Regions from separate parts of the Streptomyces sp. NPDC056347 genome, predicted to be linked through region 1. Evidence: riboswitches for the same ligand, from Rfam matches in the RefSeq annotation. Region 1 holds a riboswitch; each other region holds the start of a gene.
What was found. A riboswitch is a leader RNA that binds a small molecule or an ion and turns the genes downstream of it on or off. The one in region 1 is predicted to bind cyclic di-AMP.

Region 1 (9,867 bases):
CCCGGAACGGGAACTTCGCCAGGTGTCCGTCCGCTTGCTTAAAGTGGCAGGTCTCGCAGGAAATCCAGTATCGCGATCGAAGGGACGTACATGCCCATGGGTCACACGGCCACCGCTCAGGCCGGCTCCGGCGGCTTGACAGCGACCGAGCACCGCCTGGCCAACGGCCTGCGCGTGGTGCTCTCCGAGGACCATCTGACCCCGGTCGCCGCGGTCTGCCTCTGGTACGACGTCGGCTCGCGCCACGAGGTCAAGGGGCGCACCGGCCTGGCGCACCTCTTCGAGCACCTGATGTTCCAGGGCTCCGGCCAGGTCAAGGGGAACGGCCACTTCGAGCTGGTGCAGGGCGCCGGCGGCTCGCTCAACGGCACCACCAGCTTCGAGCGCACCAACTACTTCGAGACCATGCCCACGCACCAGCTGGAGCTGGCTCTGTGGCTGGAGGCGGACCGCATGGGCTCGCTGCTCGCCGCGCTCGACGAAGAGTCCATGGAGAACCAGCGCGACGTCGTCAAGAACGAGCGCCGCCAGCGCTACGACAACGTCCCCTACGGCACGGCGTTCGAGAAGCTCACGGCGCTGTCCTACCCCGAGGGCCACCCGTACCACCACACCCCGATCGGCTCGATGGCCGACCTGGACGCCGCGACCCTGGAGGACGCGCGCACCTTCTTCCGGACCTACTACGCGCCGAACAACGCGGTGCTCTCGGTGGTCGGCGACATCGACCCCGAGCAGACCCTCGCCTGGGTCGAGAAGTACTTCGGCTCCATCCCGTCCCACGACGGCAAGCAGCCGCCGCGTGACGGAGCGCTCCCGGAGATCATCGGCGAGCAGCTTCGCGAGGAGGTGCGCGAGGAGGTCCCGGCGCGGGCCCTGATGGCCGCCTACCGGCTGCCGCACGACGGCACCCGCGAGTGCGACGCGGCGGACCTCGCGCTGACCGTGCTCGGCGGCGGCGAGTCCTCGCGGCTCCACAACCGCCTGGTCCGGCGCGACCGTACGGCGGTGGCGGCCGGTTTCGGGCTGCTGCGGCTGGCCGGGGCACCCTCGCTCGGCTGGCTGGACGTGAAGACGTCCGGCGGTGTGGAGGTTCCCGAGATCGAGGCCGCGGTCGACGAGGAGCTCGCCCGGTTCGCCGCCGAGGGCCCGACGCCCGAGGAAATGGAGCGAGCGCAGGCCCAGTTGGAGCGCGAATGGCTGGACCGGCTCGGTACGGTCGCCGGGCGCGCCGACGAACTCTGCCGGTTCGCGGTGCTGTTCGGTGACCCGCAGCTCGCCCTGACCGCCGTGCACCGGGTGCTCGACGTCACCGCGGAGGAGGTCCAGGCGATCGCCAAGGCCCGGCTGCGCCCCGACAACCGCGCGGTGCTGGTCTACGAGCCGGTCGAGGCGGCCGAGTCCGCGGACGCCGACGCGACCGACGCCGACGACACCGACGCGCAGGAAGGAGCGGGCAAGTGACCGACGCCGCGACTGGAGTTTCGATGCAGTTCCACCCGCAGCCGGCCCCCGGCACCGCTCGTCCCTGGGCCTTCCCCGCCCCGGAGCGCGGCGCCCTGCCCAATGGCCTCACGGTGCTCCGCTGCCACCGTCCCGGCCAGCAGGTCGTGGCGGTCGAGATCTTCCTCGACGCCCCGCTGGACGCCGAGCCCGAGGGCCTCGACGGCGTGGCCACGATCATGTCGCGGGCGCTGTCAGAGGGCACCGACAAGCGCACCGCGGAGGAGTTCGCCGCCGAGCTGGAGCGCTGCGGCGCCACGCTCGACGCACACGCCGACCACCCCGGCGTCCGGGTCTCCCTGGAAGTCCCGGCCTCCCGGCTGGCCAAGGCGCTCGGGCTGGTCGCCGAGGCGCTGCGGGCGCCCGCCTTCGCCGACAGCGAGGTCGAGCGGCTGGTGCGCAACCGGCTCGACGAGATCCCGCACGAGCAGGCCAACCCGGCCCGGCGCGCCGCCAAGCAGCTCTCCAAGGAGCTCTTCCCGGCCGAGGCGCGGATGTCGCGTCCGCGCCAGGGCACCGAGGAGACGGTGGGGCGGATCGACGCGGCCGCCGTGCGCGCCTTCTTCGAGGCCCACGTCCGGCCGTCGACCGCGACCGCCGTGGTCGTCGGCGACCTCACCGGCATCGACCTGGACGCCCTGCTCGCCGACACCCTGGGCGACTGGTCGGGCGAGGCCGCCGAGTCCCGCCCCGTACCGCCGATCACGGCCGACGACACCGGCCGGGTGGTGATCGTCGACCGGCCCGGCGCGGTGCAGACCCAGCTGCTGATCGGCCGGATCGGCGCCGACCGCCACGACAGCGTGTGGCCGGCCCAGGTGCTCGGCACCTACTGCCTGGGCGGCACGCTCACCTCCCGGCTCGACCGGGTGCTGCGCGAGGAGAAGGGCTACACGTACGGCGTGCGGGCCTTCGCCCAGGTGCTGCGCTCGACGGCTCCGGACTCGGCGTCGGGCGCCACCGGTGCCGCGATGCTGGCGATCAGCGGTTCGGTGGACACCGAGTCCACCGAACCGGCGCTGAGGGACCTGTGGACGGTGCTGCGGACGCTGGCGGCCGAGGGCCTCACCGACGAGGAGCGCGAGACGGCGGTGCAGAACCTGGTGGGCGTCGCGCCGCTGAAGTTCGAGACGGCGGCCTCCGTCGCGGGCACCCTCGCCGACCAGGTCGAGCAGCACCTGCCGGACGACTACCAGGCGCAGCTGTACGCCCGTCTCGCGGAGACCGGCACGGTCGAGGCGACCGCGGCGGTCGTCAACGCCTTCCCGGTCGACCGGCTGGTCACGGTCCTGGTCGGCGATGCGGCCCGGATCGCGGAGCCCGTCCGGGCCCTGGGCATCGGAGAGGTGTCGGTGGTCACCGGCTGACCGGCTGAACGGCCGGTTGGCCGGTCGGTACCGGTGAGACCGAACACGGACCGCGCCGATCGGTGCACAGTGGGGCAAAGGGGCGACCCGCACGAGCGAGATCTCGTGAGGGTCGCCCCTTTTGTCCGTTCTGTTGGGAGGTTGCCCGTCTGCCCTGTGGGATGCGCTACAAAACGGCCTGTCCGTTTGGCGGATGAAAGCAACCCCGTTTAGCGTCGGCTCGACTGTTCGCACTCGTATGCCGCATCCGTGACGTACCGGACAGTCATCGCCGAGTCCCCGTCCGGCGCGAGCCCGGGGAGCCGGGGACCCACGCAGTCCCTGGGGTGAATCGGACGCCTGAGCCCCATGGGGCCGGGGTGCCCGTAGGAGACCTTCCTGCTCCGAACCCGTCAGCTAACCCGGTAGGCGAGAAGGAAGGAAAGGATCAGCCACTCCATGGCGTTCACCCGTGCCACCGGGAAGCACCGTGCCCCGAACCGACTGACGCGCAGGGGCGCGAAGGCCGTCGGCGTCGCGACCCTGGCCACCACCGGCGTCATCGGCGGTCTGGCCGCCCCCGCCGTCGCCGCGGACTCCGAGTCCGCCGCCGTCGAGGACACCGGCCTCACCCAGGTCCTCACCATCGACGAGACCCTCGCCGAGCGGATCGGAGCCCAGGCCGACGCACAGCGGCACCAGGCCGACACCGCGGCCAAGGTCAAGGCCAAGGCCAAGGCGAAAGCCAGGGCCGAGGCCAAGAAGAAGGCCGAGGCCAGGGTCGCGGCGGAGCGCGCGACCGAGTCCCGCGCCGGGACGACCCGCGTCGCCCGGTCCGCCGAGCGCACCGGGCTGGGCGCTTTCCGCCTCCCCGTCGCCGGTTCGTACGTCACCACCGGCTACAAGTCCGGCGGCTCGCTCTGGTCCTCCGGCAGCCACTCCGGCGTCGACTTCCACGCGGTGTCCGGCAGCTCCGTCGTCGCCGTGGGCGCCGGTACGGTCGTCGAGGCCGGCTGGGGCGGCGCGTACGGCAACAACATCGTGCTCCGGATGACGGACGGCACGTACACGCAGTACGGCCACCTCTCCTCCATCGGCGTCTCGATCGGACAGAGCGTCGCCGAAGGGCAGCAGATCGGCCTCTCCGGCTCGACCGGCAACTCCACCGGCCCGCACCTCCACTTCGAGGCCCGCACGACGCCGTCGTACGGCTCCGACCTGGACCCGGTCGCGTATCTGCGCGCCCACGGAGCCGCCGTCTGACGGGCGCTCCGCGCTGCATCCGCCGAAGGCCCCGGACCCCGTGTCCGGGGCCTTCGGCATGTCCGCCGCACGGCGTGGGCGGCAGCCCTTCGATGGACCGCCCCCGGATTTCGCCGGGCCCTTCCGCGGCCGGAAGTCATTCGTGAATTCCTGCCCGGCATCGGAAATTCCGACGCATTGCAATAGAGTCACGGAACAGGTTTCGGGCGACCGCGTTCTCGCGGGTACTGAGGCGGAGGTTCGGGCATGCGCATTCCCGCGCATTCGGTAAGCACGGCGATCCGTGACGACATCGTCTCCGGTGTCTTCGCGCGCGGCAGCCGTCTCACGGAGGAGGTGCTGGCCCGCCGGTACGGGGTCTCCCGCGTCCCGGTCCGTGAAGCGCTGCGCACCCTGGAGCCCGAGGGCTTCGTCGTCACCCGCAGACACGCGGGCGCCTGCGTGGCCGAGCCCACCGACCTGGAGGCGGCCGACCTCCTGGAGGCCCGGACGCTGCTGGAGCCGCTGGGCGCCGCCCGCGCCGCGCAGCGCCGCACCGAGGCCCACCTCAAGGTGCTGCGCGGCCTCGTCCGCCTCGGCCGCGACCGGGCACTGCGGGGCGAGACCGAGGACCTGCGCCCACTGGGCGGATGGTTCCACGAGACGCTGGCGCAGGCCTCCGGCAGCCCCGGCCTGATCGCCCTGCTCGGCCAGTTGCGGCACAAGATCGCCTGGATGTACGTGGTCGAGCGGCCGGCCCGTCCGGCGGATTCCTGGGCCGAGCGCGGGGCCATCGTGGACGCGGTGGCGCGCGGCGACGCCGACCGTGCCAGGGCGCTGGCCGCCCATCACGCGGAGCGGGCCGCGGCCGCGCACCGACTGCGTCCCGGACCCCCGCGCCCCCGTGCCGGAGGCCCGGTGAGGGGCTCGCAACATTCCGTAAACACCGCTGGTACCCGTAATTAACAACGGTGTCGTACAAAAGAGATGTGCTTCGGCCCGGCCGGTCGATGTGATTTCTTGCGGCGTATTACATTCCGATGGAATCGCTCGGACACGAAAAAGCCGCGGATCCGTTTTTACGGTGCCGCGGCTCTCTCGCTGAAAGCATCATTGAAAACGTCGGTGAAAACGCCTCAGACGGTCTCCGGAAGCTCCTCGAGCCCCTCGGCGACCAGCTTCGCCAGACGGTCCAGAGCGGCTTCGGAGTTGTCCGCCTCGGAAGCGAGCACGATCTCCTCGCCGCCCTGCGCGCCGAGGCCGAGGACCGCGAGCATGGACGCGGCGTTCACCGGCGTGCCGTCGGTCCTGGCGATCGTCACGGGGACGCCGGACGCCGTGGCGGCTCGGACGAAGATGGAAGCGGGGCGGGCGTGCAGGCCCTCGGCCCAACCGACGTTGACGCGGCGCTCAGCCATGGTTCTGCCCTTCACGAATCAACAGTTGTCTAGACCATTCTCGCATGCAGTGCGCAGTGCTCCGGCCGAGTCCCGGAATGCCCGTGACGTGCGGGACATCCCTTGATCGGCCTTCTCAGACTGCCCCGCCCCCGGTACGTACGCGACCGCTGACCGAGCCGTACGCTTTGCCCATGGAGCCCGCCCCGGAGCAGAGTCCACATCACGCCTACCCCGACCACTGGGAAGCGGACGTCGTCCTCCGCGACGGCGGCACGGCGCGCATCAGGCCCATCACCACGGACGACGCCGAGCGGCTGGTCAGCTTCTACGAGCAGGTCTCCGACGAGTCGAAGTACTACCGGTTCTTCGCCCCGTACCCCCGGCTGTCCGACCGGGACGTGCACCGCTTCACCCACCACGACTACGTCGACCGGGTGGGGCTCGCGGTCACGGTCGGCGGCGAGTTCATCGCGACCGTCCGCTACGACCGGATCGACGAGCGCGGCAGGCCCGCCTCCGCACCCGCCGACGAGGCCGAGGTCGCCTTCCTGGTCCAGGACGCGCACCAGGGCCGGGGCGTGGCCTCGGCGCTGCTCGAACACATCGCGGCCGTCGCCCGCGAGCGCGGCATCCGCCGCTTCGCCGCCGAGGTGCTGCCGGCCAACACCAAGATGATCAAGGTGTTCCGGGACGCCGGATACACCCAGCAGCGCAGCTTCGAGGACGGCTCCGTCCATCTCACCCTGGACCTCGAACCGACCGCCGAGTCCCTCGCCGTCCAGCGCGGCCGAGAGCACCGGGCCGAGGCCCGCTCCGTGCAGCGTCTGCTGGCCCCCGGCTCCGTCGCCGTCATCGGCGTCGGCCGGACCCCCGGCGGCGTCGGCCGTACCGTCCTGCGCAACGTCCTCGGCGCCGGCTTCACCGGCCGCGCGTACGCCGTCAACAGTGCCTTTACCGCCGAGCAGGCCACGATCGACGGCGTCCCCGCCCACCGCTCCCTCGGCGAGATCGGCGAGCCGGTCGACCTCGCGGTCGTCGCCGTCCCCGCCGACCGCGTACCGGAAGCCGTCGCGGACTGCGGCGAGCACGGGGTGCAGGGCCTGGTCGTGCTCTCCGCCGGATACGCCGAATGGGGCGCCGAGGGCCGGGACCGGCAGCGCGAACTGGTCCGGCAGGCCCGCTCGTACGGCATGCGGATCATCGGCCCGAACGCCTTCGGCGTCATCAACACCGCCGAAGCGGTACGGCTGAACGCCTCGCTCGCCCCCGAACCGCCCGCCCGTGGCCGGATCGGCCTCTTCACCCAGTCCGGAGCGATCGGCATCGCCCTGCTCTCCGGCCTCTACCGGCGCGGCGCGGGCCTGTCCACCTTCATCTCCGCGGGCAACCGCGCCGACATCTCCGGCAACGACTTCCTCCAGTACTGGTACGAGGACCCCGACACCGACGTCGCCCTGCTGTACCTGGAATCGATCGGCAACCCCCGCAAGTTCACCCGTCTCGCGCGCCGCACCGCGGCCGTCAAACCGGTGGTCGTGGTGAAGGGGGCCCGGCACAGCGGCTCCACCCCGCCCGGCCACGCGGTGCCGACCCGGCGCATCCCGGACGCCACGGTCTCGGCGCTCATGCGGCAGGCGGGCGTGATCCGGGTCGACACGGTCACGGAGATGGTCGACGCGGGCCTCCTCCTCGCCGACCAGCCGCTGCCCGCAGGCCCCCGGGTCGTGATCCTCGGCAACTCCGAATCGCTCGGCCTCCTCACGTACGACGCCTGCCTCGCCGAGGGGCTGCGCCCGCGGCTGCCTCTCGACCTCACCACCGCCGCCACTCCGCAGGACTTCAGGAATGCCCTGGCGAAGGCGCTGGCCGACGACGACTGCGACGCCGTGATCGTGACGGCGATTCCCTGGGTCGGCGAGGACGGCCGCGCGGAGGAGGGCGACGGGGAGGTGCTCGCGGACGCGCTGCGCTCGGCCGCCGCCGCGGGACCGGCGAAGCCGGTGGCCGTCGTGCATGTGGAGATCGGCGGACTGGCGGAGGCCCTGGCCGCGGCCAGCGGCACGGTCGCCCGCCCGCCCGCGCACCCTGCCCCGGCGGCCCCGCAGGCCACGCGAGTCCAGGAAGGCCCGCAGGACCCGCGAGTCGAAGAAGACCCGCAAGCCCCGCAGGGGACCGGCGCTCCCGGCCGCATCCCCGCCTACCCCGCCGCCGAACGGGCGGTCCGGGCCCTGGCCGAGGCCGTGCGTTACGCTCAGTGGCGACGGCAGGCCGCCGTCCCCGGCAAGGTGCCCGAATTCCTCGACGACACCATTGACGAGCCGGGCGCCGCCCATCTCATCGACACCCTCCTCGGCCCCGAACCCGACCCCCGCGGCCGGCAGCTCGGTACGGAGGAGGCCCGCGACCTCCTGGGCCGCTACGGCATCACCGTACGGCCGACGCTCCCGGCCCCCGACCCGGACGCGGCCGTCGCCGCGGCCGCCCGGCTCGGCTACCCCGTGGCGCTCAAGACGACCGCGCCCCACCTGCGCCACCGCGCCGACCTCGGTGGCGTCCGGCTCGACCTCGCGGGCGAGGACGCGCTGCGCAGGGCCTACGGCGAACTGACCGAACTGCTCGGCGGGCCCGCCGAACTCCAGCCCGTCGTCCAGTCCATGGCGCCGCGCGGCGTCGACACCGTCGTACGGGCCACGATCGATCCGGCGGCCGGTGCCGTCCTCTCCTTCGGGCTCGCCGGAGCCCCCTCCGAGCTGCTCGGTGACACCGCCCACCGCCTCGTCCCGGCCACCGACCGTGACGCCGCGGAGCTGATCCGGTCCATCCGGGCCGCCCCGGTGCTGTTCGGCTGGCGCGGCGCCGCCCCGGTGGACACCGCGGCGCTCGAGGAGCTGCTGCTGAGGGTCTCCCGGCTGGTCGACGACCACCCCGAAGTGGTCTCCGTCGCCCTGGAGCCCGTGGTGGTCGCCACCAAGGGACTGACCGTCCTCGGTGCGAGCGTCCGCCTCTCGCCGCCCCCGGCCCGCACCGACCTCGGGCCCCGCCGCCTGCCCAACTACTGACCCGGCCGCGGCCGTGGTCCGCCCTGCCGCACAACGTCCCCGGCAGTCATCGGGCCCCCGTAGGATGGTGCCCATGGCAAAGACCGGTACGACGACCCAGGGGCTGCGCGCGGCGATCGAGCGCAGTGGCTACTACCCGGCCCTCGTGGCCGAGGCGGTGGAGGCCGCCGTGGGCGGTGAGCCGGTTGCCTCGTACCTGGTGCACCAGGAGACCACGTTCGACTCCAACGAAGTGCGCCGCCACGTCACGGTCCTCGTCCTGACGGACAACCGCTTCATCGTCAGCCACACCGACGAGCAGAACGCGGACACCAGCTCCCCGACCCCGTACGCCACCACCTCCACCGAGTCGGTCAAGCTCGACCGGATCTCGTCCGTCGTGGTCAGCCGCGTCGTGGCCAACCCGGAGAAGTACGTCCCGGGCACGCTGCCCCGCGAGGTCGTCCTCACCATCGGCTGGGGCGCGGTCTCCCGGATCGACCTGGAGCCCGCCGCCTGCGGCGACCCCAACTGCGAGGCCGACCACGGCTACACCGGCAACACCACCGCCGACGACCTGAGCCTGCGGGTCAGCGAGGCCGGCGACGGTCCCGACACCGTGCGTCAGACCCTCGCCTTCGCCCAGTCGCTCTCCGAGGCCACGGCCGCGACCGCGGCGACCGGCCGCTGATGGCTCAGCCGGCCTGGCAGGAGCCCGATCCGCTCACGGTGGACAGCGCCCCGGTCCCGGAGTACGGCAGCGGGTCGCTCGCCGATCTGCTGCCCACGCTCGTCGCCGGACAGGGCGTGCCCGGCTTCACCGCCGCTATCCCCGAGCTCACCCCCGCCGACCGGAACTGCGTGTTCCTGATCGACGGCCTGGGCTGGGAGCAGATCAAGGCCCACCCCGACGAGGCGCCCTTCCTGCACTCCCTGCTCCCCACCTCGCGCGGTGGCACCGGCCGCCCGATCACCGCGGGCTTCCCCGCCACCACGGCCACCTCGCTGGCCTCCGTGGGCACCGGGCTGCCGCCCGGGGAGCACGGCCTGCCCGGCTATTCCGCCCGCAACCCGGAGACCGGCGAGCTGATGAACCAGCTCCGCTGGCGCCCCTGGGTCTCCCCGGCGGCCTGGCAGCCGTACCCCACCGTCTTCCGGCTCGCCGACGCCGCGGGCGTGCGTACCGCCCAGGTCTCCGCCCCCGACTTCGAGCGGACCCCGCTCACCGAGGTCGCGCTCAGCGGCGGCTCGTTCCTGGGGCGGCTCTCCGGCGAGGAGCGCATGGACACCGCCGCCGCACAGCTCGCCGCCGCCGACCGGACGCTCGTCTACACGTAC
Region 2 (9,867 bases), on a different contig from region 1:
GAGGCGACTCCGACGGTACCGGCGATGGCGGCGGCGGCGACACCGGTCAGGACACGGGCGCGCAGCGACAGCTTCTTCATGGTGAACGACTCCTCGGGTTCGGCCGGGCGGTTCGGGGATTTCCGCGTTCCCGCTCCGCCGTCCATCCTCGGGTCGCGTCCGGCCCGTCCCGGTCGACCTGCGGGCTCCCTTCCGGGCCCTCGACGGACGACGGCCGGGTCCACCGATCGGATGATGCGGTCGCCGTGTCCGTGACCGTCGCTCAGGGTGTCCGTGTGCTGCGGCGCCGCTCAGACCAGGAGCTTCGCCTTCGCCCGCTGGTACTCCTCGTCCGTGAGCGCGCCCCGGTCACGGAGATCGGCGAGCTTCGCCAGGTCGTCGGCGTGGCTGCTCCGCTGGGCGCCGGTCCCGCCCGTACCGCTGTCGGGCGAGTTGGCCGCCTCGCGTACGTACGACTTGAAGGCGGCCTCGCGGTCCTGGGCGTCCTTGACCTCGCGCTTGGCCATGGAATCGCCCCGGAAGATCACGTACAGCAGTACGCCGATGTAGGGCAGCAGCAGGGAGAGGATCAGCCAGCCCCCCTTGCCCCAGCCGCCCAGGTCGTGGCTGCGGAAGATGTCCGTGATGACCTTGAACAGCAGGAACAGCCACATGATCCAGAGGAAGAACACCAGCATGGTCCAGAAGAGGTTGAGCATGGGGTAGTCGTCCACGGATCTCTCCTCGGCCGACGCGCGTTCTGCGCGGTGATGAACAGGGGTAAACCAGTCATATCACCGCATATATGTGTGCGCCTCTTGCCTGTGCGATGCCGGTCGATGGCCCGGGTGGTCAGAAGCGCGTCCGGGATGGCGTAGAGTTGGGTTTACCGACGCGGGGTGGAGCAGCTCGGTAGCTCGCTGGGCTCATAACCCAGAGGTCGCAGGTTCAAATCCTGTCCCCGCTACTGAAGGAATCGGGCCCGGTACGCATACAGCGTGCCGGGCCCGATTCGTTTTCCCCGGGGCTGCGCCCGTACCTCCTTCGGCCGACGCGGAGTCGCCGCCCGGTCCCCCTCCGGTGAGGCTGGGGGCGGGGCACGGCGCCGTCCGCGCCCGCGTGCGTACCGGGCAGGAGACCACTGGTGTGGAAGCGGGAGAAGCGGCGCGGCCGGCACGCCGGGGGCGGGGCCCGCGGCCGGAGCTTCGTACGCAAGCTGCCCGCGCTGATGATCCTCGGCGGGGTGCTCTTCGACGGGCTCACCCCGGAGACCTTCACCGCCATTCCGTTCTTCGTGGCCGCGCCGCTGATCGCCGCCCCGTTCTTCTCGCTCGCCAGTACCGTCCGTACCGCCGTCGCCTCGATGCTGGCGGTCGTCCTGCTGCGGCTGTACAGCAGCACGCTGCCTGAGGTGGTGCCGCTGATCGAACTGCTCACCCTGGCCACCGTCTCGGTCCTCGCGGTCGTGATCAACGGGGTGGTGCGGCGGAGCAACGAGCAGCTGGCCTCCGCGCGGTTCATCGCGGAGACGGCCATGCGCGCGGTGGTGCCCCAGCCGGCCGGCCGGATCGGCGGACTGCAGGTCGCGGCACGGTACGAGGCCGCGCAGGCGGACGAGTACGTCGGCGGCGACCTGTTCGCCGTGGCGGACACCCCGCACGGGGTGCGGATGGTGGTCGGGGACGTACGGGGCAAGGGGCTGGGGGCCGTGGAGACGGTGGCCGTGGTCATCGGGGCGTTCCGCGAGGCGGCCGAACAGGAGTCGTCCCTGGCGGAGGTGGCGGGACGGCTGGAGCGGGCGCTGTCCCGGGAGGAGGCGCGACGGGGCGGGCTCGACGTGCTCGAAGGCTTCATCACCGCCGTACTGGCCGAGATCCCGGCCGGACTGTCCCGCGTACGGATCGTCAACCGCGGGCATCCCGAACCGATTCTGCTGCACCCGGACGGGGCGCTGGAGGTGCTGCGGCCCTCGGTGCCCGCGCTGCCGCTCGGCATGGGGCTGGGTACGTGGCAGGAGCGGACGGACGAGTGGGAGCTGCCGGACGGGGCGACGCTGCTCCTCTACACGGACGGCCTCTCCGAGGCCCGGAACGCCGAAGGGGTCTTCTACGACCCGGCGGCCCGGCTGAGCGGGCGGATCTTCCCCGGGCCGGAGGAGCTGCTCTCCGCGCTGACCGACGACGTGCGCCTGCACACCGGTGGCGAGACGACCGACGACATGGCGCTGCTCGCGGTGGTGCGTCCCGCGCAGGGGCAGCCGGACCGGCGACGGACCGTGCCGATCGTGGGCGCGGACAAGGAATGAGCGGCCCCAAAGGCGATACCACGGTGTGTAGTCGAAGGGCGCCGCTCCGCATAACATTTGACATAACGTCAGAAACGAGTTGACGGCTGAGCGGCGATCAAGTGGCCCTGTTTATACATATATGCCCGGTAAAGTCCAGGCCAAAGACGTGAACGATCAGTGGGAACAGCTTGGAATGAAGCCCCGGTGTCTATTAACGTTCGATAACGCAGCGCGGTCGTCCCAGCCGTCGTCAAGGGCGGCGCCGCGCGCGAGCGCCGAATCCCGCAAGGGAACCGGGGAACCACCTACATGGGGTGAATCGGGCGCCTGTGCCTCGTGAGAGGCGGAGGAGTCCGTAGGAGACCTTCCTGCTCCGAACCCGTCAGCTAACCCGGTAGGCGAGAAGGAAGGAAAGGAGTGCGCCCCCGTGGCGTCCAACAAGCCTGCCCCCGAAGCCCCTTCATGGTTCCACGGCGATCACGGTGATCTCGGTACTGGTCACGGCACCGGCCATGGGGCCGACCGCACCGCCGAGTTCGCCACTGCCGACCACACCGCCGCGTTCGCCACCGACTTCCGTTCCGACGCGGGCAACGCCGAGGCCGAGCGCGGCTGGAGCGAGTGGAACCCCACGGAGGAGACGGTCCGCCCGGTGCGCGGCAGGCACCGTGTCGCCAAGCAGCGCACGGGACTCGCCCGCAGCTCCACGGTCCTGGGTGTCGGCGTCATAGCGGCGGTCGGCGCGGGCGGCATCGCCACCGCGCAGGGCAAGCCCCCGGTCTCCATCTCGGTGCCCGACGCGATCTCGGACAACCTCCCGGACGCCAAGTCCCTGCCCGGCGTGGGCTCCCTGTTCGCCGGCGAGTCCGAGGCCGACCAGGCCGCCGCCGCCACCGCCGCCGCCCCGCTCACCACCGCGGGCATCACCACCGCCGAGGCCGAGCAGGGCACCACGGACGCCGGTGAAGCACTGCGCGCCCGCATCCTCCAGCAGGCCGAGCAGCAGCAGGACGCGGCCGCCGCCGAGGCCAAGGCCGCCGAGGAGAAGGCCGCCGCGGAGAAGGCGGCCGCCGAGGCGAAGAAGCAGCAGGACGCGGCCGAGGCCAAGGCCGCCGCCGAGAAGAAGAAGGCGGAGGAAGAGGCCAAGAAGAAGGCGGAGGCCGTACGGCTCGCCAAGCTCGCCGCCAGCTACTCCCTCCCGACCTTCTCGTACACGATCACCTCGACCTACGGCCAGGCCGGTTCGATGTGGTCCTCCGGCCACCACACCGGCCTCGACTTCGCCGCTCCGACCGGTACCCCGATCAAGGCCGTCCACAGCGGCACGATCACCTCGGCGGGCCTGGCCGGTTCGTACGGCTACCGCACGGTGCTGAAGCTGGATGACGGTACGGAGGTGTGGTTCTGCCACCAGTCCTCGATCGGCGTCAGCGTGGGCCAGAAGGTCACCACCGGCGAGGTCATCGGCCGGGTCGGCGCGACCGGCAACGTGACCGGCCCGCATCTCCACCTGGAAGTCCACTCCGCCGACGGTTCGGGCATCGACCCGATGGCCTGGTTCCAGAGCAAGGGCCTCACCCCCTGAGCCGTCCCGCCGGCACCACTGCCTGAGCCGGTCCCCGAATCGCTCGCCCGGCCGGTTTCCCGGCCCGTGAACCCCGGCAGCCCTGACGCTCCCCCCGACGTCAGGGCTGCCGGCTCTGTTCCGGGCGGCCTCCGCCCCGGCGGAAGGGGCGGACGGGGCGCCGGGCGGAACAGCGGGCCCGCCCGGAATCGCGGAATAGCGGGCTCGCCGGGATTCGTTGATCCACTCATGACTTCTCTACGCCCGCTGGGCTCCTCGAGTCTCCAGGTCTTCCCGCTCGCACTCGGTGGCAACGTCTTCGGCTGGACGGCCGACGAGGCGCAGTCGTTCGCAGTGCTGGACGCGTACACCGCGGCCGGGGGCAACTTCGTCGACACCGCCGACGGCTACTCCGCCTGGGTTCCGGGCAACAAGGGCGGGGAATCGGAGACGGTGATCGGGAAGTGGCTCGCCTCCCGATCCGACCGCGACGACCTCGTCATCGCCACCAAGGTCTCCACCCACCCCGATTACAAGGGGCTCTCCCCGGCCAACATCAAGGCCGCGGCCGAGGCGTCGCTGCGCAGGCTCGGAACCGACCGCATCGATCTCTACTACACGCACTTCGACGACGAGTCCGTCCCCGTGGAGGAGATCATCACGGCCCTGGACGAGCTGGTGAAGGAGGGCAAGGTCCGGGAGATCGCCGCCTCCAACATCAGCCCCGAGCGGCTCCAGGCCTCGCTGGACTTCTCGGAGCGCGAGGGGCTGGCCCGCTACGTCGCCCTCCAGCCGCACTACAACCTGGTCTCCCGCGACACGTACGAGGGCGGGCTCCAGGACACGGCCGCCCGTGCCGGACTGGCCGCCGTGCCGTACTTCGCCCTCGCCTCCGGCTTCCTCACCGGCAAGTACCGCCCGGGCGTCGAGGTGGAGAGCGCGCGGGCCGGCAGAGTGACGCAGTACCGGGACTCGGAGCGGGGGCAGAAGGTCCTGGCGGCGCTGGACAAGGTGGCCGCGGCCCACGACGCGCAGGTCGCGACCGTCGCGCTGGCCTGGCTGGCCTCCCGGCCGACCGTGGCCGCGCCGATCGCCTCGGCCCGTACGGTCGAGCAGCTGCCCGCGCTGGTGGCCGTCGCCGACCTCTCGCTGACCGAGCAGGAGCTGGCCGAGCTCACCGAGGCGTCCGCCTGACCTATGGCGTGTGCCGCGGATGCGGGTCGTACGGCGGCTGGTACGCGTTGTACTGCTGCGGGTACGGCCCGTACCGCGGGTACGCGGTGTACGACGGGCCGTGCGGGTACGCGGCGGACCGGGCGTACGGGCCCGGCTGTTGCGCGTGCGGTCCCGCGTACGGGCCGGGCTGTTGCGCGTACGGGTACGGGCCCGGCTGGGCGTACTGCGCGTGGGGCGGGAACGGCGGCTGGCGGTGGGGGCGCAGCCGGCCCGTCGCCTGCGCCGCGTGGGCGAGGGCCGGGGCGGCCACCTCCCGGCGCTGCCACAGGTGGTGCAGCAGCTCCAGCTCCCGTTCGGCGAAGTCCGGGCCCGCCTCCCCGCGGCGGGCCCGCAGCCGCAGCGAGGCCAGCGCCGTCGCGAAGGACTCGTACTCCGCGACGGCGTGGGCGGCCGCCTTGCCCTCCGCCTTCGCCGCCGCGCTCCCCCCGGCCGCGACCGTGCGCCAGTGACGGGCCATGTCGCGGGCCATGCCGCGGGCCCGCATCGAGGCGAGCGCGAGCGGCTCCGCAGGGGTGAGCCAGCCGGCCGCCGCGTAGGCGGGCAGCTCGGCACAGAGCGTACGGAGCTTCCGGTAGCGCGACGAGATCGCCAGCCAGGTCACCAGACCGAAGACCGGGACCATGAACACCCCGTACACCGCGTAGAAACCCAGCGGGCTGAAGACCGCCGACCCGTTCCACAGCGCGTGCATGCCCATCGCGAGGACGAGCCCGAGCAGCGGCAGCAGGACCCGGCGGAGCTTCTGGCCGCGCGGGCTCGCCGCGGCGAGCCCGAAGCCTATGCCGGTCAGCGACGTGAAGAGCGGGTGCGCGAACGGCGACAGGACCGCCCGCACGAAGAACGTCGCGGCCGTCATCGCCGGGACGCCCGAGTGACCGATCTGCTGGTCCTCGCCGAAGGCGTTGCCGAGGTACAGGATGTTCTCGGTGAAGGCGAAGCCGCTCGCGGTGAGCCCCGCGATCACGATGCCGTCGACGATCCCGGTGAACTGCCGTCTTCGGAACAGGAAGATCAGCAGGACCGCGGCGGCCTTGGCGCTCTCCTCGACGAACGGGGCTATCACCGTCGCCCCGAGGGTGTCGGCGTTCGACGGATCGGCGGTGGTCGTGGCTATCCACCGGGTCGCGAACGAATTCGCCAGGATCGCGACCAGGGCGGCGGCGAACGCTCCCCAGGCGAAGGCGAACAGCAGACTCCGCCAGGGACTCGGCTCGACCCGGTCCAGCCAGCGGAACGCGGTCATCAGCAGTGGCACGGGCAGCACGGCGAGCCCGAGGCCGACGAGGAAGCCCTGCGTGCCCGTCTGGTCGCGGACCAGGGCCAGGATCGCCAGACCGCAGAGCGCGAGGACCGTGAACACGGCCGCGATACGGAAGGCCCGGCTGCGCCACACCAGGCCGACCCGGCGCGGCCGGTACCGCCAGCGCCCGCGCTCCGGCACGGCAGCCAGGATCTCGCCGACCCGCTGCTCCTCGAGGAGCGGGACGGCGGGCTGAGACTGTCGCTGTTCTGCAGACCCGTCGGACACCACCCGACGACCCTAACCATCGGCACTGACACCTGACCACGGGGCGACCGGACATACCGGCGCCCCGGGACGGGCCGGACACGGGGCCGGACGCGGTATCGGTCGAGGTGTCGGTCGAGGGCTCAGACGCGGGCGAAGAGCAGGTCGTGCACCACGTGGCCCTTGTCGAGGCCCTGCCCCTCGAACCGGGTCAGCGGCCGGAACGCGGGCCGGGGGGCGTATCCGCCGTCCGCCGCGGTGTTCTCGAAGCGGGGGTGAGCGGTCAGCACCTCCAGCATCTGCTCGGCGTACGGCTCCCAGTCGGTCGCGCAGTGGAGCACCGCGCCCGGCTTCAGCCGCCCGGCCACCAGGTCCAGGAACTCCGGCTGGATCAGCCGTCGCTTGTGGTGCCGCTTCTTGGGCCACGGGTCGGGGAAGTACACCCGCAGCCCGTCCAGCGCGTCCGGTGCGAGCATCTCGCGCAGCAGGATGATCGCGTCACCGTTGGCCACCCGGATGTTGGTCAGGCCGTTCCGTTCGGCGAGGCCGAGCAGATTGCCCTGGCCGGGGGTGTGCACGTCCACGGCGAGGATGCCGGTGCCCGGGTCGGCGGCGGCCATCTGCGCGGTGGCCTCGCCCATGCCGAAGCCGATCTCCAGCACGACCGGGAGCCCGTCGAACATCTCGGGCAGGTCGAGGACGCGCCGGCCGTCGATGTCCAGGCCCCACGTGGGCCAGAGCCGCAGCAGAGCGTCCTGCTGGCCGGGCGTCACCCGGCTGCGGCGCGGCTGGAAGCTGCGGATGCGGCGCTCGTGGTGCGAACCGGCCGGGTCGATGGCGGGTCCGCCCGGGAAGCGCGACTCCTGGCGCAGCCTGCGCTGCCGCTCGAAGGAGGCCTCCCGCAGGTCGTCCGGAATCCCGGCGGTGGACGGTCCGGCCCCGGGCGCCGGGACGGAATCGGGCGCCGAAGAGGATCCGGGCGCCGAAGACGCTTCGGAAGCCGGAGCGGATTCGGGCGTCGGAGCGGAGCCGGAAGCCGAAGCGGAATCCGGCACCGCAGCGGGGCCGGGCGCCGAGGCCGAATCCGACGCGGAAGCGGACGCCGGGCCGGAAGCGGACGCAGGGCCGTTCGCCGGGCCGTTCGCCGACGGGGCGGGGGCGTTCTCGGCGAGGCCCTCGGAGGGGTTCATGGGCTCAGACACAATGCCCCGATTCTACGGGGGGCGGCCTCCACCCCGTCTCCCGTGCCCGGAGCAGCGCCCTGCGTGCCACCTCCCGCCCGATGGGCAGTGAGGCCGTCGCGGCGGGCGACGGAGCGTTCAGCACATGGACGGTGTGCGGGGCCTCGCGGATCAGGAAATCGTCGACCAGGGTGCCGTCGCGCAGCACGGCCTGGGCCCTGACCCCGGCCGGGGCCGGTCTCAGATCGGCCTCCGTCACCTCGGGCAGCAGCCGTCGCACGGCCTGGGTGAACGCGTGCTTCGACAGCGAGCGGCGTACCTCGCCCGCCCCGTACCGCCAGTGTCTGCGGGCGATCCGCCAGGTGCCGGGCCAGGCCAGGGTGTCCGCCAGCTCGCGCGGGCGCACCACCGGCCAGCCGTACCCCTCGCGGGCCAGCGCGGGCACCGCGTTCGGCCCGACGTGCACGTGGCCGTCGTGGCCCCGGGTCAGGTGGACGCCGAGGAACGGGAAGGCCGGATCGGGCACCGGATAGACCAGGCCGCGCACCAGCTCCGGCCGCGCCAGCTCGTAGTACTCCCCCCGGAAGGGCACGATCCGCACCCCCGGCTCGTCGCCCGCCAGCCGTGCGACGAGGTCGGAGTGCAGTCCCGCGCAGTTGACCAGCACCCGGGCCCGCACCACCGTGCCGTCCGCCGTGCACACCGCCACGCCCCAGGGGCGGCGGTCTATCGCGACGACCTCCGCCCCGTAACGGATCTCGCCGCCGGAGCCGCTCACCTCGGCGGCGAACCGGGCCGCGACCGCCCCGAAGTCGCACACCCCGGTCGAGCCGACCCGGATCGCGGCAAGGCCGCTCACCTGCGGCTCGTACTCCGTGATCTGCGCGGGGCCCAGCTCGCGCACCGGCAGCCCGTGGAGCCGGCCGCGCTGGACCAGGGCGTGCAGCCGGGGCAGCTCGGACCGCTCGGTCGCCACGATGAGCTTGCCGGTCACCGCGTGCGCGATGCCGTGCTCGGCGCAGAAGTCGACCATTTCGGCGGCACCGCGCACCGCGTACCGCGCCTTGAGCGAACCCGGGGGGTAGTAGATGCCGCTGTGGATCACTCCGCTGTTGTGCCCCGTCTGGTGCCGGGCCGGGCCGGACTCCTTCTCCAGGACCGTCACACGGGTGCCCGGCGCGGTGCGCGAGAGCGCGTACGCCGTCGACAGGCCGACGATCCCGCCGCCGATCACCAGCACGTCGCAGTCGTACGCCGCGTGCGTCATCACCGCACCACCTCCCACCCCGATAGTGCACTGACCCACTGACAACGCCGTCAAACCGGAGGGACCCCGTACGGTGCCGGATTTTTACGCGGGCGTCATCAGAAGCGGCCTCGCCCGCTCGCGCAGCTCGGCGACGCGCGGCTCGTGCCCGTACGGTTCGAGCCGGTGCAGCAGGTCCCGTACGTACTCGGTGGTCCGCGCGGACGAGATGCGGCCCGCCACTTCCACCGCCCGGGTGCCCGCGGCGCAGGCCGCGTCCAGATTGCCGGACTCCAGCTCGGCCACGGCCGACACCACCAGCCGCAGCCCGTGCGAGCGGACGAACTCCTCGGTGGGCCGGGAGAGCGCCTGCTCGGTGAAGCGCTTCACCTGCCGGGGGGCCTTCAGGTCGAGGTGGCACTCCGCGGCGTCGGCAGCGAACCTGTCGTACGAGTAGAAGCCCAGCCAGGACGGGTCGCCGTCGCCCTCCCTGGAGCGCTCCAGCCAGCTCTCGGCGGCCGTCAGCGCGGAGCCCGCGGCGGCGGCGTCGTTGGCCTTGGCGTGGGCACGGGCCTCGACCAGGCGGAAGAAGCTCATGGTGCGGGCCGTGGCGAGGCCGCGGTTGCGCTCGACGGCGGCCTGCGCGAGGTCGACGCCCTCGTCGGCGAAGCCGCGGTAGGTCGCCTGCAGGGACATCGAGGCCAGGACATAGCCGCCCAGGGGCACGTCGGCGGCGGCCCGCGCCAGCCTGAGCGCCTGGATGTAGTAGCGCTGGGCGGCCTCCTGCTGGCCGGTGTCGAAGGCCATCCACCCGGCGAGCCGGGTCAGCTCGGCGGCCGCGCCGAAGAGGGCCCGGCCCACCTCGTC
Region 3 (9,867 bases), on a different contig from region 1:
GGGTCGAATAGTCCATTGCCTGGCGAATTCCCCGGAGTTGTCGTCCGCATACGGGCAACTCCCCTTACCTGTAAGCCCGGTGACGCCGGCACTCACGAGGACTCCCCTTCGAGCCACCCGATCCGACGCGATGCCGCAACCGGCATGTCCGGATCCGATGGGCGCCGGCCCGTTCGATGCCCTCGCCCCTCACCCGATCGGCGGTTGCGGCTCGCGCACGACCCCCTGCGCATGGCGACGCGCCAATGGTATGGACATGACGAATTGCCCTGACTAGTCTCGGAGTTGGTCTAGACCTAGTGAAGGCGGGGCGCCCCTTCCTTCACTCGTCTCGCAGCGCCCCCACACCTCCCTCAGGAGCGAAGCATGCGCAGAAGGATCACCTCGTTCGTCCTGGGACTCGGAATGGCCGGAGCCTCTCTGCTCGCCACCACCGGCAGCGCCCAGGCCCATGGCTACACCGACGCCCCCATCAGCCGTCAGCAGCTCTGCGGCATCGGCACCGTGCGCAACTGCGGCCAGATCCAGTGGGAACCGCCGAGCGTCGAGGGCCCGAAGGGCTTCCCCGCCCGTGGTCCGGTCGACGGCACCATCTGCGCCGGCGGCATAGGCCGGTTCTCCGAGCTCGACGACCCGCGCGGCGGTGCCTGGCCCGCGACGCAGGTCACCGCCGGACAGAGCTACACCTTCCGCTGGCAGATCGAGGCCCGGCACGCCACGACCGACTTCCGCTACTACATCACCAAGGACGGATACGACCCCACCAAGCCGCTGACCAGGGCCGATCTGGAGCCTCAGCCGTTCCTGACCGTGCCCTTCGGCGGCCGTCTGCCGGGGTCCACCGTGACCCACTCCGGGGTGCTGCCGCAGAAGTCGGGCAAGCACCTCATCCTCGGCGTCTGGACGATCGCCGACACCGGCAACGCGTTCTACGCCTGCTCGGACGTCACCTTCTGAGTCCGGCCCGCACCAGGTCCCGTTGCCCGGGGCGGGCCCCGCCCCGGGCAGCGGACCATCGGGGAACCGTGCCCCGGCACCCCCGGCCCGCGCTCATTGCGCCGTCTCCGTACCGGTGAGCCGTTGCGGAGACGGCTGTACGGTGACGAGCGCGATGCCGCCGCAGCACACCGCGAGCAGCAGCAGCTCCGCGGCGGACGGCGCGGGCGCGGAGCCCAGTGCCCAGTCACCGAGCCGCACCGTGAAAGGCACGGCCAGTTGCACGGCCGCCGTGAAGACCGGCCCACGCATCAGGATGAGCCGGTGCTGCACGAGATAGGCGGGCGCGTACACGGCCCCGCCCAGCAGCGCGATGCCGCCGATCGCGGCAGGCGTCGGCGGGCGCGAGACCAGCGCGGGCAGCGCCATCGGCAGCAGCAGACAGGTGGCGGCCGCGAGCAGGACGGGCAGCACGGTGAGCGGTGGCAGCCCCGACATCCGCTCCCGGTACAGGAATCCGTAGACCGCGAAGGCCACGGTCGCCCCCGCGACCAGCAGCAGCCCCGTCCCGTCCGCGTTCCCCGCCCCGGCGCCGAGCGCCGCGTAGCCCGCGGCCGCCACGCAGGCGAGCACCGCGCCGAGTGCCTTGCGGAACCCGGAGCGCTCACCGAAGAACAGCGCGCCGACCGCCACCGTGGCGCACGGCAGCAGCGCGACGACGATGTTGGCCAGCGAGGTCCCGATCCGGGATACGGCCAGGAGCGTGCCCGCCGCGTATCCGGCGAATCCCAGCAGGCCCAACAGCCATACGGTGCCCGGCCGGGCGGCGACCCGGCGCAGTTCGGCCCGGCCGTCCGCGCGGGCGGCCGCGACGGCGGTGAGCACCGCGCAGCAGACCGCGGTGCGGCCCACGGCGACGATCAACGGGTCGGTCCCGGTGACCAGGGCGCCGGACAGCAGCCAGGTGCCGGAGAGCAGCAGGACGAGGACGGCCGGCATCGCGTGGCCCCTTCCGTGGACGGCACGGGCGGCGAGAGCGTTCCGGGGCGTCGTCGACGGCTCGGAAGCGGGTGGGGAAGCAGGGCAGCCGGTACGTGGCACCACCCCCGGCCGCTCCCCCGTGGCCGCTGTCCCGCAGCGGCCGACTATAGCGGCGCCGCCGGGCGCTCCGGCCGGGGACCGCCGAAGACCGGCTAAGGGGCGAGGTGGAGGTGGGTGAGGTCGTGCGGGACCGGCCCGTCGTGGCGGAAGAGCGGAGCGCTCTCGCCGTCGGCCGCTGTGGCGGGGGCGTCGGTGAGTCGCAGGCGGGTGCGCAGCCGGCCGTAGAAGTCGTGCGGGCCGAGCCGGACGATCCGCAGGCGGCGCGGTGCCGCGTACGCCCCGAGCCAGTCCCCGGCGTCCAGCACGCCGCGCAGCTGGCCGTCGATGGTGACCGCGGCCTGGCCTGAGTGCGGCAGGACCCGTACGGCGATCGGTTCGTCGGCCGCGGCGACCACGGTGCGGCCGAAGGTCATGTGCGCCGCGACGGGGGTGAAGAGGACCGCGTCCATGCGCGGTGAGACCACCGGCCCCCCGGCGGCGAAGCTGTACGCGGTCGAGCCGGTGGGCGTGGCCATGATGACGGCGTCGGCGGAGTACGAGGCGAGGAGCCTGCCGCCGATGTAGACGCCGAGGCTCACCTGCCGGTCGCGGGCGAGCTTCTCCACCACGATGTCGTTGAGGGCGGTGACGTCCAGGGCCACGCCCCAGCCCTCCGCCGCGGCCTCCGCGTCCGGGGCGACCTGGGGCGGCGGCAGCATCGGGCGGCGGCCGTAGCCCATCAGGGCGTCGATGTCCGGGGGTACTTCGAGCACCCGGGAGGCCCGCATGGTCAGGGTCATGCGCTCCTCGAACTCCGCCCGGCCCCGGCGGACGGCGTCGAGCGCCCGGACCACGTCGGCGGACGGGACCTCGGTCAGGAAGCCGACGCGCCCCAGGTCGATCCCGAGCACGGCGCCGTCGTTCTTCGCGGCGATCCTGGCGCCGCGCAGGAACGTACCGTCGCCGCCGAGCGTCACGATCAGATCGGGGTTCCCGGCGACGTCGGCCTCCTCGCGTCCGCCGCGCCTGTGTCCGTCGTCCCGCCACACGTCGATGTCGGTGCAGGGGATCGCCTCCCGGGCGCACCAGTCGCGTACGACGCCGGCCGCGACGACGGCCTCGGGGCGGCCCTGGTGCACGACGACTCCGACCCGTTCGACACCCATCCCGCCCACTGCTCCCCGTGTTCCGACGACGCTCCTCGTCCCACTGTGGGCAATGCGGGGCGGGTCCGCCCGTCGCCGGGGCGGCGCTGCGTCCGGTCGGGCGACGGGCGCGAACGGGCGCGGCCCGCCGGTGGAGGATCTCCGCCGACGGGCCGCGCACCGCACGGAAGGTGCCCCGGTCAGGACTGGACGTCCTCCGGAATGCTGACCAGCCAGCGGGTCTCGCGGCGGGGCCGCAGATAGAGCGCCCAGTAGAGCGTGGCGACCGCGGTGATGCCGCCGGTCCACAGCAGGTACTCGGCCTCCTGCTGGGTCAGGATGTACGCCAGCACGGCGATCAGCAGCACGGGGACCGCGGGCCACAGCGGCATGCGCCAGGCCGGAGCCTCGCGGTGCGTGCCGCGGCGGCAGAGCAGGGCCGCGACGGCGACCAGCAGGTACATGGCGGTGACGGAGACGCCGGTGACGCCGTACAGGGTGTCGAGGTTGACGAAGCAGAGTGCCGCGCCGGGTACGCCGACGACCAGGGTCGCGACCCACGGCGAGCCGAACCGGCCGAGCCGGGCCAGGGCGTTGTTGACCGGTGCGGGCCATGCCTTGTCGCGGGCCGAGGCGAAGAGCACCCGGGAGTTCTGGATGACCATGACGATGCCCGCGTTGATGATCGCGAGGGCGACGCAGAGGCTGACGAAGGTGCCGACCGCCGAGTTGGACCAGGCGGTGACCATGGTGCTGAGGTCGCCGGAGGTCAGGGCCTCCAGGTCCGGGGCGCCCATGGTGATGGCGATGACCGGGATCAGGATGACGGCGGTGGAGATGGCGAGGGTGGCGAGCACGGTGCGGGCCACGTTGCGCCGCGGGTTCTCCAGTTCCTCGGAGAGGTAGACGGCGGTGGAGAAGCCCTGGGTGATGAAGAGCGCGATGGCCAGTCCGGAGACCACCATCATCGCGGTGACGGTGGAGTGGGAGCCGCCCTCGGAGGCGACCGTGCCGTGCACCAGAGCCGATCCGCCGCGCTCGGTGTGGGCGAAGCCCAGTACGGCGACGACGCCCGCCGCGATCACTTCGAGGACCAGGAAGATTCCGGTGATCCACGCGTTGGCGCGCAGGTCCAGCAGACCGGCGAGGGTGGCGAGCAGCATGACCCCGGCGCCCGCGACGGGGGCCGGTATGTGCACGATGGGCGCCAGGTAGTCCGCCGTCCCCATGGAGATCACCGGGGGCACGATCATCACGACCAGCAGCGACAGCACGAAGACGAGCCATCCGGCGAGCCGTCCCGCCATGGTCGACACCATGGCGTACTCGCCGCCGGCGCTGGGGATGAGGGTGCCCAGTTCCGAGTAGCAGAAGGCGACCGCGATGCAGAGCAGCGAGCCGATGGCGATGGTCAGGGCCGTGTACGTGCCGAGGCTGGAGAAGAGGTCCGGCACGACCACGAAGAGGGTCGAGGCGGGCGTCACACAGGACAGCGTGAGCAGCGTGCCGCCCACGACGCCGATGGAGCGCTTGAGCTTCTGGGGGGTGGGGCCGGTCGCCGGGGCGAGCGCCTGTGGTGCGCTGAGCGTGTCGGTCATCGTGCGGTTCCGATCAAAAGGTGCGGTGTTTGAGCACGGGAGCGGTATCGCCTCCAGACGAGGACGTGGTGAGTGGTTTCGTCGCTCCCAGCGCGCCATGCAATCCTGACGTGATCCGCAGGTCAAGAGGTGTTCACCTTCGGAATTCGTTGTTCCAGTGATCCATTTCGACGATTTGACGCTAACTGTGTAGGGAACATCGGGGGATCGGCAGGTGCGGGAACCGAAGGCCGGACCGAGGGAAATTTTCCCCCTCGTCCGGCATCCGGCGAATGCGTGCGACCCATGGGTCGCGCATTCGCCGCGCCGGTGCCAGCCTGGATGCATGGCTTGGGCGTCATGGACGACTTGTGGTGTGTTCTCCGGGCACGGCGGCGTGCTCACGGAGGAGGTCGGTGTCCTGTCCGGGGACCTGACCGTGCACACGACCTGGGCCGAGGACACGGCCCAGATCACGGTGCAGTACTCGGGGGCGATCGACTGGTTCACGATGGCGGGCAGCCCCGTGGCGTGCTGTTCGGAGGAGGACAGCCGCCGCCTGCACGACGCCGCGGTGCAGGCGGTACGCAACGGGGCGGCGGCCACCGTGCCCCTCCCGCCCCGCGCCGGACAGCCGGAGCGGGCGGCGGAGTCCGCCCCGGAGTGACGGAGGTCAGTAGGCCCCGTCGACGTTGTCGATGGAACCGTAGCGGTCGGCGGCGTAGTTGCACGCCGCGGTGATGTTGGCGACGGGGTCGAAGCTGTCCGTTGACGTGCCGGGCACGTGGTAGGCGAGGAAGGTCGGATCGATGATCTGGAGGAGCCCCTTGGAGGGGGTTCCGGCGGCGGCGTTCGAGTCCCAGCCGTTGACGGCGAGCGGGTTGCCCGAGGACTCGCGCATGATGTTGCGGTGGATGCCCTCGTAGCTGCCGGGGATGCTGTGCTCGGCCATGACCGCGAGGGACTGCTTGATCCAGCCGTCCAGATCGTTCGTGTACGCCGAGGGCTGCCCGGCGGACGCGGTGGCGGTCGGCGGAGCCGGTGTCGCCGAGGCCGCCCGAGCGCCGAACAGCGGCAGCAACAGAACGGCCGCCCCTGCGCCCACGGCTATGAAACCCCTGGTCAGCGAGGCGTAGGTGCGACGACGGCACGTAGCGGTGAAGCGCATGGTGGTTCCTCTCCGTCGCCTGCGAGGTGAGCTGTCGGGTTCGGGCTGGAGCTGCCCGGCCGCGCGGGAGCGCGACTTCACCCCGAGCCGTCCGGGTGTCCGGACCGGCGATGTGCCTGGGTTCCCCGCTCCTGCCGTGCACAAGTGGTCGGAATGCGCCGGACAGCGGCAGGATTCGGCGTTCCGTCCGGATTGACGGAGACCGTAAGCGAGAAGAACCGAAAGGGACAAGACCCTAATTTCCACTTGCAATTCACCAACAAGATCAAGTCGTTGGATTCCCGGTCACCCCACTCGCGTCGACCGGGCCCGAAGCCTTGCGGGCAAAGGGCTCCGAAGCGCGTGGCGCGACCCCCGCCGACAGGATGTGACTCGCGCCACGGAACAACGAAAGGCGCCTTTCGGATCCGTCCCGCGCGTCGCCCCGCGGACCGGCCGGCGTTGCCTTCCCCTCCACCCTGCGGTTATGGTTCCTATGTCCTGTTGTCTCCGATAGAGGTGGACGTTGCGCATCTGAGGTCCGCGAACACCGCGCGGTACGGCTCCCGGCCGTACGCCCGCCACGCTGTCGCAGTGCTTCCGCACTGCCCGTGGCATCCGCGTGGATGCGACCTCGGTGCATGGCCCGTCCATCGATCTCCAGGACCGCCGCACCCTTTCTCCGCTGCCCGGTCGCCGCGTGGTGCTCGCATACGAATCCCCGTTCATTGCGTATGCGACTCGACTGCGAGGAAAACCATGGCGACACCCACCGCGCCCAGCGCCTCCCTCACCTGCTCCGCCCTGACCTTCCGATGGCCGGACGGCACCACGGTCTTCGACGGGCTCTCGCTGAGCGTCGGCCGTGGCCGGATCGGACTCGTCGGCAACAACGGTGCGGGCAAGTCCACCCTGCTGCGGTTGCTCACCGGTCAACTGCGCCCGTCCGAGGGCTCGGTGACCATCGGCGGCAGCCTCGCCCATCTGCCGCAGAACATCACCCTCGACACCGCCCTGCGGGTGGACCGCGCGCTCGGCATCGCGGAGCGGCGCGAGGCACTGCGGGCCATCGAGTCCGGAGACGTCGACGAGAAGCACTTCGAGACGATCGGCGAGGACTGGGACGTCGAGGAGCGGGCCCTGGCGACCCTGGGCTCGCTCGGTCTCGACGGCGTCGGACTCGACCGTACCGTGGGCGAGTTGTCCGGCGGGGAGACCGTGCTGCTGCGCCTCGCGGCGCTGCTGCTGGAACGGCCCGACGTCCTGCTCCTGGACGAACCCACCAACAACCTGGACCTGTTCGCCCGCCAGAGGCTGTACGGGGCCGTCGACTCCTGGCACTCGGGCGTACTGATCGTGGTCAGCCACGACCGCGAACTGCTGGAGCGCGTGGACCGCATCGCCGAGCTGCGCGCCGGATCGGTGAACTGGTACGGCGGCGGCTGGTCCGCCTACCAGGAGGCCGTGGCCGCCGAACAGGAGGCCGCCGGACGGACGCTCCGTGCCGCCGAGGCGGACGTACGCCGCCAGAAACGCGAGCTGGAGGAGACTCGCACGAAACTGGCCAGGCGTCAGCGCGCCGGCAGGAAGGCCGAGGCGGAGGGCGGGCTGCCGAAGATCCTGGCAGGCCGCCGCAAGCGGTCCGCCCAGGAGTCGGCGGGCAAGCTCCGCGGCGTTCACGAGGAACGGCTCGGCGAGGCTCGCGAGCGACGGGAGGAGGCAGCGGACGCGATCCGCGACGATGCCGAGATCCGGGTGAGCCTGCCGCACACGGCGGTGCCCACCGGACGCACCGTGCTGTCCGTGAGCGAACTGCGCCCCCGGTTCGGCCGACTGCGCGAAGGGCGCCTCCAGGTGCAGGGGCCCGAACGGATCGCGCTCGTCGGCCGCAACGGCGCGGGGAAGACGACGCTGCTGCGTACGCTCACCGGCGAGCTGGCACCGTTGTCCGGCGAGGCCAGGACCTTCGTCCCGACGCGGTTCCTCCCCCAGCGGCTCGACGTGCTGGACCCGGAGCTGAGCGTCGCGGCGAACGCCGCCCGCATGGCCCCCGGGGTCACCGACAACCACATCCGCGCCCAGCTCGCACGCTTCCTGTTCCAGGGAAAACGCGCCGAGCAGCCGGCGGGCACCCTCTCGGGCGGCGAGCGGTTCCGTGCCGCGCTCGCCGCGACGATGCTCGCCGCACCGGCGCCGCAGCTGCTGATGATGGACGAGCCGACCAACAACCTCGACATCGCGAGCGTGCGGCAGCTGACCAGCGCGCTGGAGGCCTACGAAGGCGCACTGCTGATCGCCAGTCACGACCTGCCGTTCCTGGAAGCGGTCGGCACGACGCGGTGGCTGCTGGTCGAGGAGGGGCTGCGCGAGACATCCCCGCAGGAGGTGGCCGAACTGCTCTCCGCGCCCACGGCTCCTGTCGGGGTCAGAGCCGGTCGATGATCTTGTTCATCTGCTCGATCTCCGCGGTCTGGGCCGTGACGACGGCTTCGGCGAGCTTCTTCGCGTCGGCGTTCCTGCCCTGCTTCTGCTCGTCCTCGGCCATGGTGACCGCGCCCTCGTGGTGGCCGATCATGAGCTGGGCGAACTTCTTGTCGAAGTCCCTGCCCTTGGCGGCCTCGAGTTCGGCCATGTCCTTGTCGGACATCATTCCGGGCATGCCCGCGCCGTCCGTTCCATGGTCCATCCCGGGCATGTCACCCATCGAGGAGTCCGGCAGCGGCTTGCCCCAGGACGTGAGCCAGCCCTTCATCGTGTTGATCTCGGGGTCCTGTGCGCTCTCGATCGCGGTGGCCAGCTTCTTGATCTCGGCGTCGGCGGCCCGGCCGTCGGCAAGCTTCGCCATCTCGATGGCCTGCTGGTGGTGCGGGATCATCTGCTGCGCGAACTCCACGTCCGCGTCGTTGAACGTACCGGCGGCGGCCGGGGCGGACGCCTTGGCCGAGCCGTGGTCCATGCCCGGCCCGGCGGAGTCGTGCGAGGAGTCGTCGGAGGAACCGCAGGCCGTCAGGGCCAGGGCGAGTGCGGCGGTGGTGCCGACCGTCGCGAGCGTGCGACGGTGGCGGGCGGCGAAGGGCGGAAGAACAGACATCACGGTTCTCTTCTCAGGTGGATGCGCCACGTTCGTGACGCGCGGAAGGGCAGGGTGATCCGGCCGGTCGGGCCCGTGGGCCGTGGACCGGCGGATTCCTGTCACGTCCGCGCGACGCACACCTGGAGAAGCAGTTGCCGGCCGGCCCGCGGTGGTCCCCGCCGCGCCGGTCCGCGTACGGCGGCGCGGCGCCCGGTCAGCACCCCGGCGGTCAGCAGCACCAGGCCGAGTGCCATCAGCAGCGGCAGCACCCGGTCCCGGGACTGGGTGAACACGCAGGACTCGCCGCCCGCCACGGGCATCGCGGCGGCCACCCGATCGGCCCCGTCCTCCGCGGCCATGGCGGCATGGCCGCCGGGCTGCGCCGCACCCGGCGCGGCGGCGGCCATGGCCCGCGCGTCGTGACAGCCCTCCACGGCACTGGCGGGCGCTCCGTGCATGAGGAACAGACCGAACAGGACGGCGCACAGCACGAACAGCCGGGACGCTCCCGGTGCGCGTGTCCGTCCGCGATCCACGGCTGCCTCGAATCCTGGCTCGTACGAGTCCTGCGATACGCGCCCGACGATACCCCCACCGGGTTCCCTTCCCCTCGGCGCCCCCGCGCCGGGCGGGCCGCGAAACGCATGCGGAACCACAAACCTCCGATTACTCTCATATCCGGATCTATGGCACCGGCCTTCGCGGACCGACAGGAAGCGGGTTCCCCATGGGGCGGCTCAGGAACTCGGGACTCGCCGGGGAACTCTCCGCGGAGTTCCTCGGCACGCTGATCCTCATCCTCTTCGGCTGCGGGGTCGTGGCCCAGGTCGCGGCGGGCGGTGCGCTCACCGAACCTCCGGGGGGCCTCGGGAACCACGACAGCATCGCCTGGGCATGGGGGCTCGGCGT

Region 2: linked by a shared signal. The riboswitch ahead of ACFCV8_RS26135 (M23 family metallopeptidase) and the one ahead of ACFCV8_RS10260 (M23 family metallopeptidase) in region 1 are both predicted to bind cyclic di-AMP.
Region 3: linked by a shared signal. The riboswitch ahead of ACFCV8_RS03045 (transglycosylase SLT domain-containing protein) and the one ahead of ACFCV8_RS10260 (M23 family metallopeptidase) in region 1 are both predicted to bind cyclic di-AMP.

Annotation. Positions count from the first base shown of each region.
Region 1 covers NZ_JBHJQP010000030.1:24,920-34,786, forward strand. Annotated here, with positions in the region: gene ACFCV8_RS10250 (M16 family metallopeptidase) at 91-1,464, shown strand; gene ACFCV8_RS10255 (M16 family metallopeptidase) at 1,488-2,870, shown strand; cyclic di-AMP (ydaO/yuaA leader) riboswitch at 3,130-3,295, shown strand; gene ACFCV8_RS10260 (M23 family metallopeptidase) at 3,309-4,112, shown strand; gene ACFCV8_RS10265 (GntR family transcriptional regulator) at 4,359-5,057, shown strand; gene ACFCV8_RS10270 (HPr family phosphocarrier protein) at 5,228-5,509, opposite strand; gene ACFCV8_RS10275 (GNAT family N-acetyltransferase) at 5,683-8,550, shown strand; gene ACFCV8_RS10280 (DUF5998 family protein) at 8,624-9,220, shown strand; gene ACFCV8_RS10285 (alkaline phosphatase family protein) at 9,220-9,867, shown strand, end outside.
Region 2 covers NZ_JBHJQP010000133.1:158-10,024, forward strand. Annotated here, with positions in the region: partial or broken gene ACFCV8_RS26115 (heme-binding protein) at 1-80, opposite strand, end outside; gene ACFCV8_RS26120 (SHOCT domain-containing protein) at 291-713, opposite strand; tRNA gene ACFCV8_RS26125 (tRNA-Met) at 873-946, shown strand; gene ACFCV8_RS26130 (PP2C family protein-serine/threonine phosphatase) at 1,124-2,284, shown strand; cyclic di-AMP (ydaO/yuaA leader) riboswitch at 2,530-2,682, shown strand; gene ACFCV8_RS26135 (M23 family metallopeptidase) at 2,694-3,851, shown strand; gene ACFCV8_RS26140 (aldo/keto reductase) at 4,080-5,024, shown strand; gene ACFCV8_RS26145 (PrsW family glutamic-type intramembrane protease) at 5,026-6,594, opposite strand; gene trmB (tRNA (guanosine(46)-N7)-methyltransferase TrmB) at 6,717-7,628, opposite strand; gene lhgO (L-2-hydroxyglutarate oxidase) at 7,768-9,024, opposite strand; gene ACFCV8_RS26160 (sporulation protein) at 9,106-9,867, opposite strand, start outside.
Region 3 covers NZ_JBHJQP010000006.1:60,713-70,579, forward strand. Annotated here, with positions in the region: gene ACFCV8_RS03020 (lytic polysaccharide monooxygenase) at 367-957, shown strand; gene ACFCV8_RS03025 (DMT family transporter) at 1,051-1,935, opposite strand; gene ACFCV8_RS03030 (NAD(+)/NADH kinase) at 2,130-3,182, opposite strand; gene ACFCV8_RS03035 (APC family permease) at 3,362-4,759, opposite strand; gene ACFCV8_RS03040 (hypothetical protein) at 5,085-5,405, shown strand; gene ACFCV8_RS03045 (transglycosylase SLT domain-containing protein) at 5,412-5,906, opposite strand; cyclic di-AMP (ydaO/yuaA leader) riboswitch at 5,910-6,097, opposite strand; gene ACFCV8_RS03050 (ABC-F family ATP-binding cassette domain-containing protein) at 6,645-8,327, shown strand; gene ACFCV8_RS03055 (DUF305 domain-containing protein) at 8,311-8,976, opposite strand; gene ACFCV8_RS03060 (hypothetical protein) at 9,078-9,494, opposite strand; gene ACFCV8_RS03065 (MIP/aquaporin family protein) at 9,686-9,867, shown strand, end outside.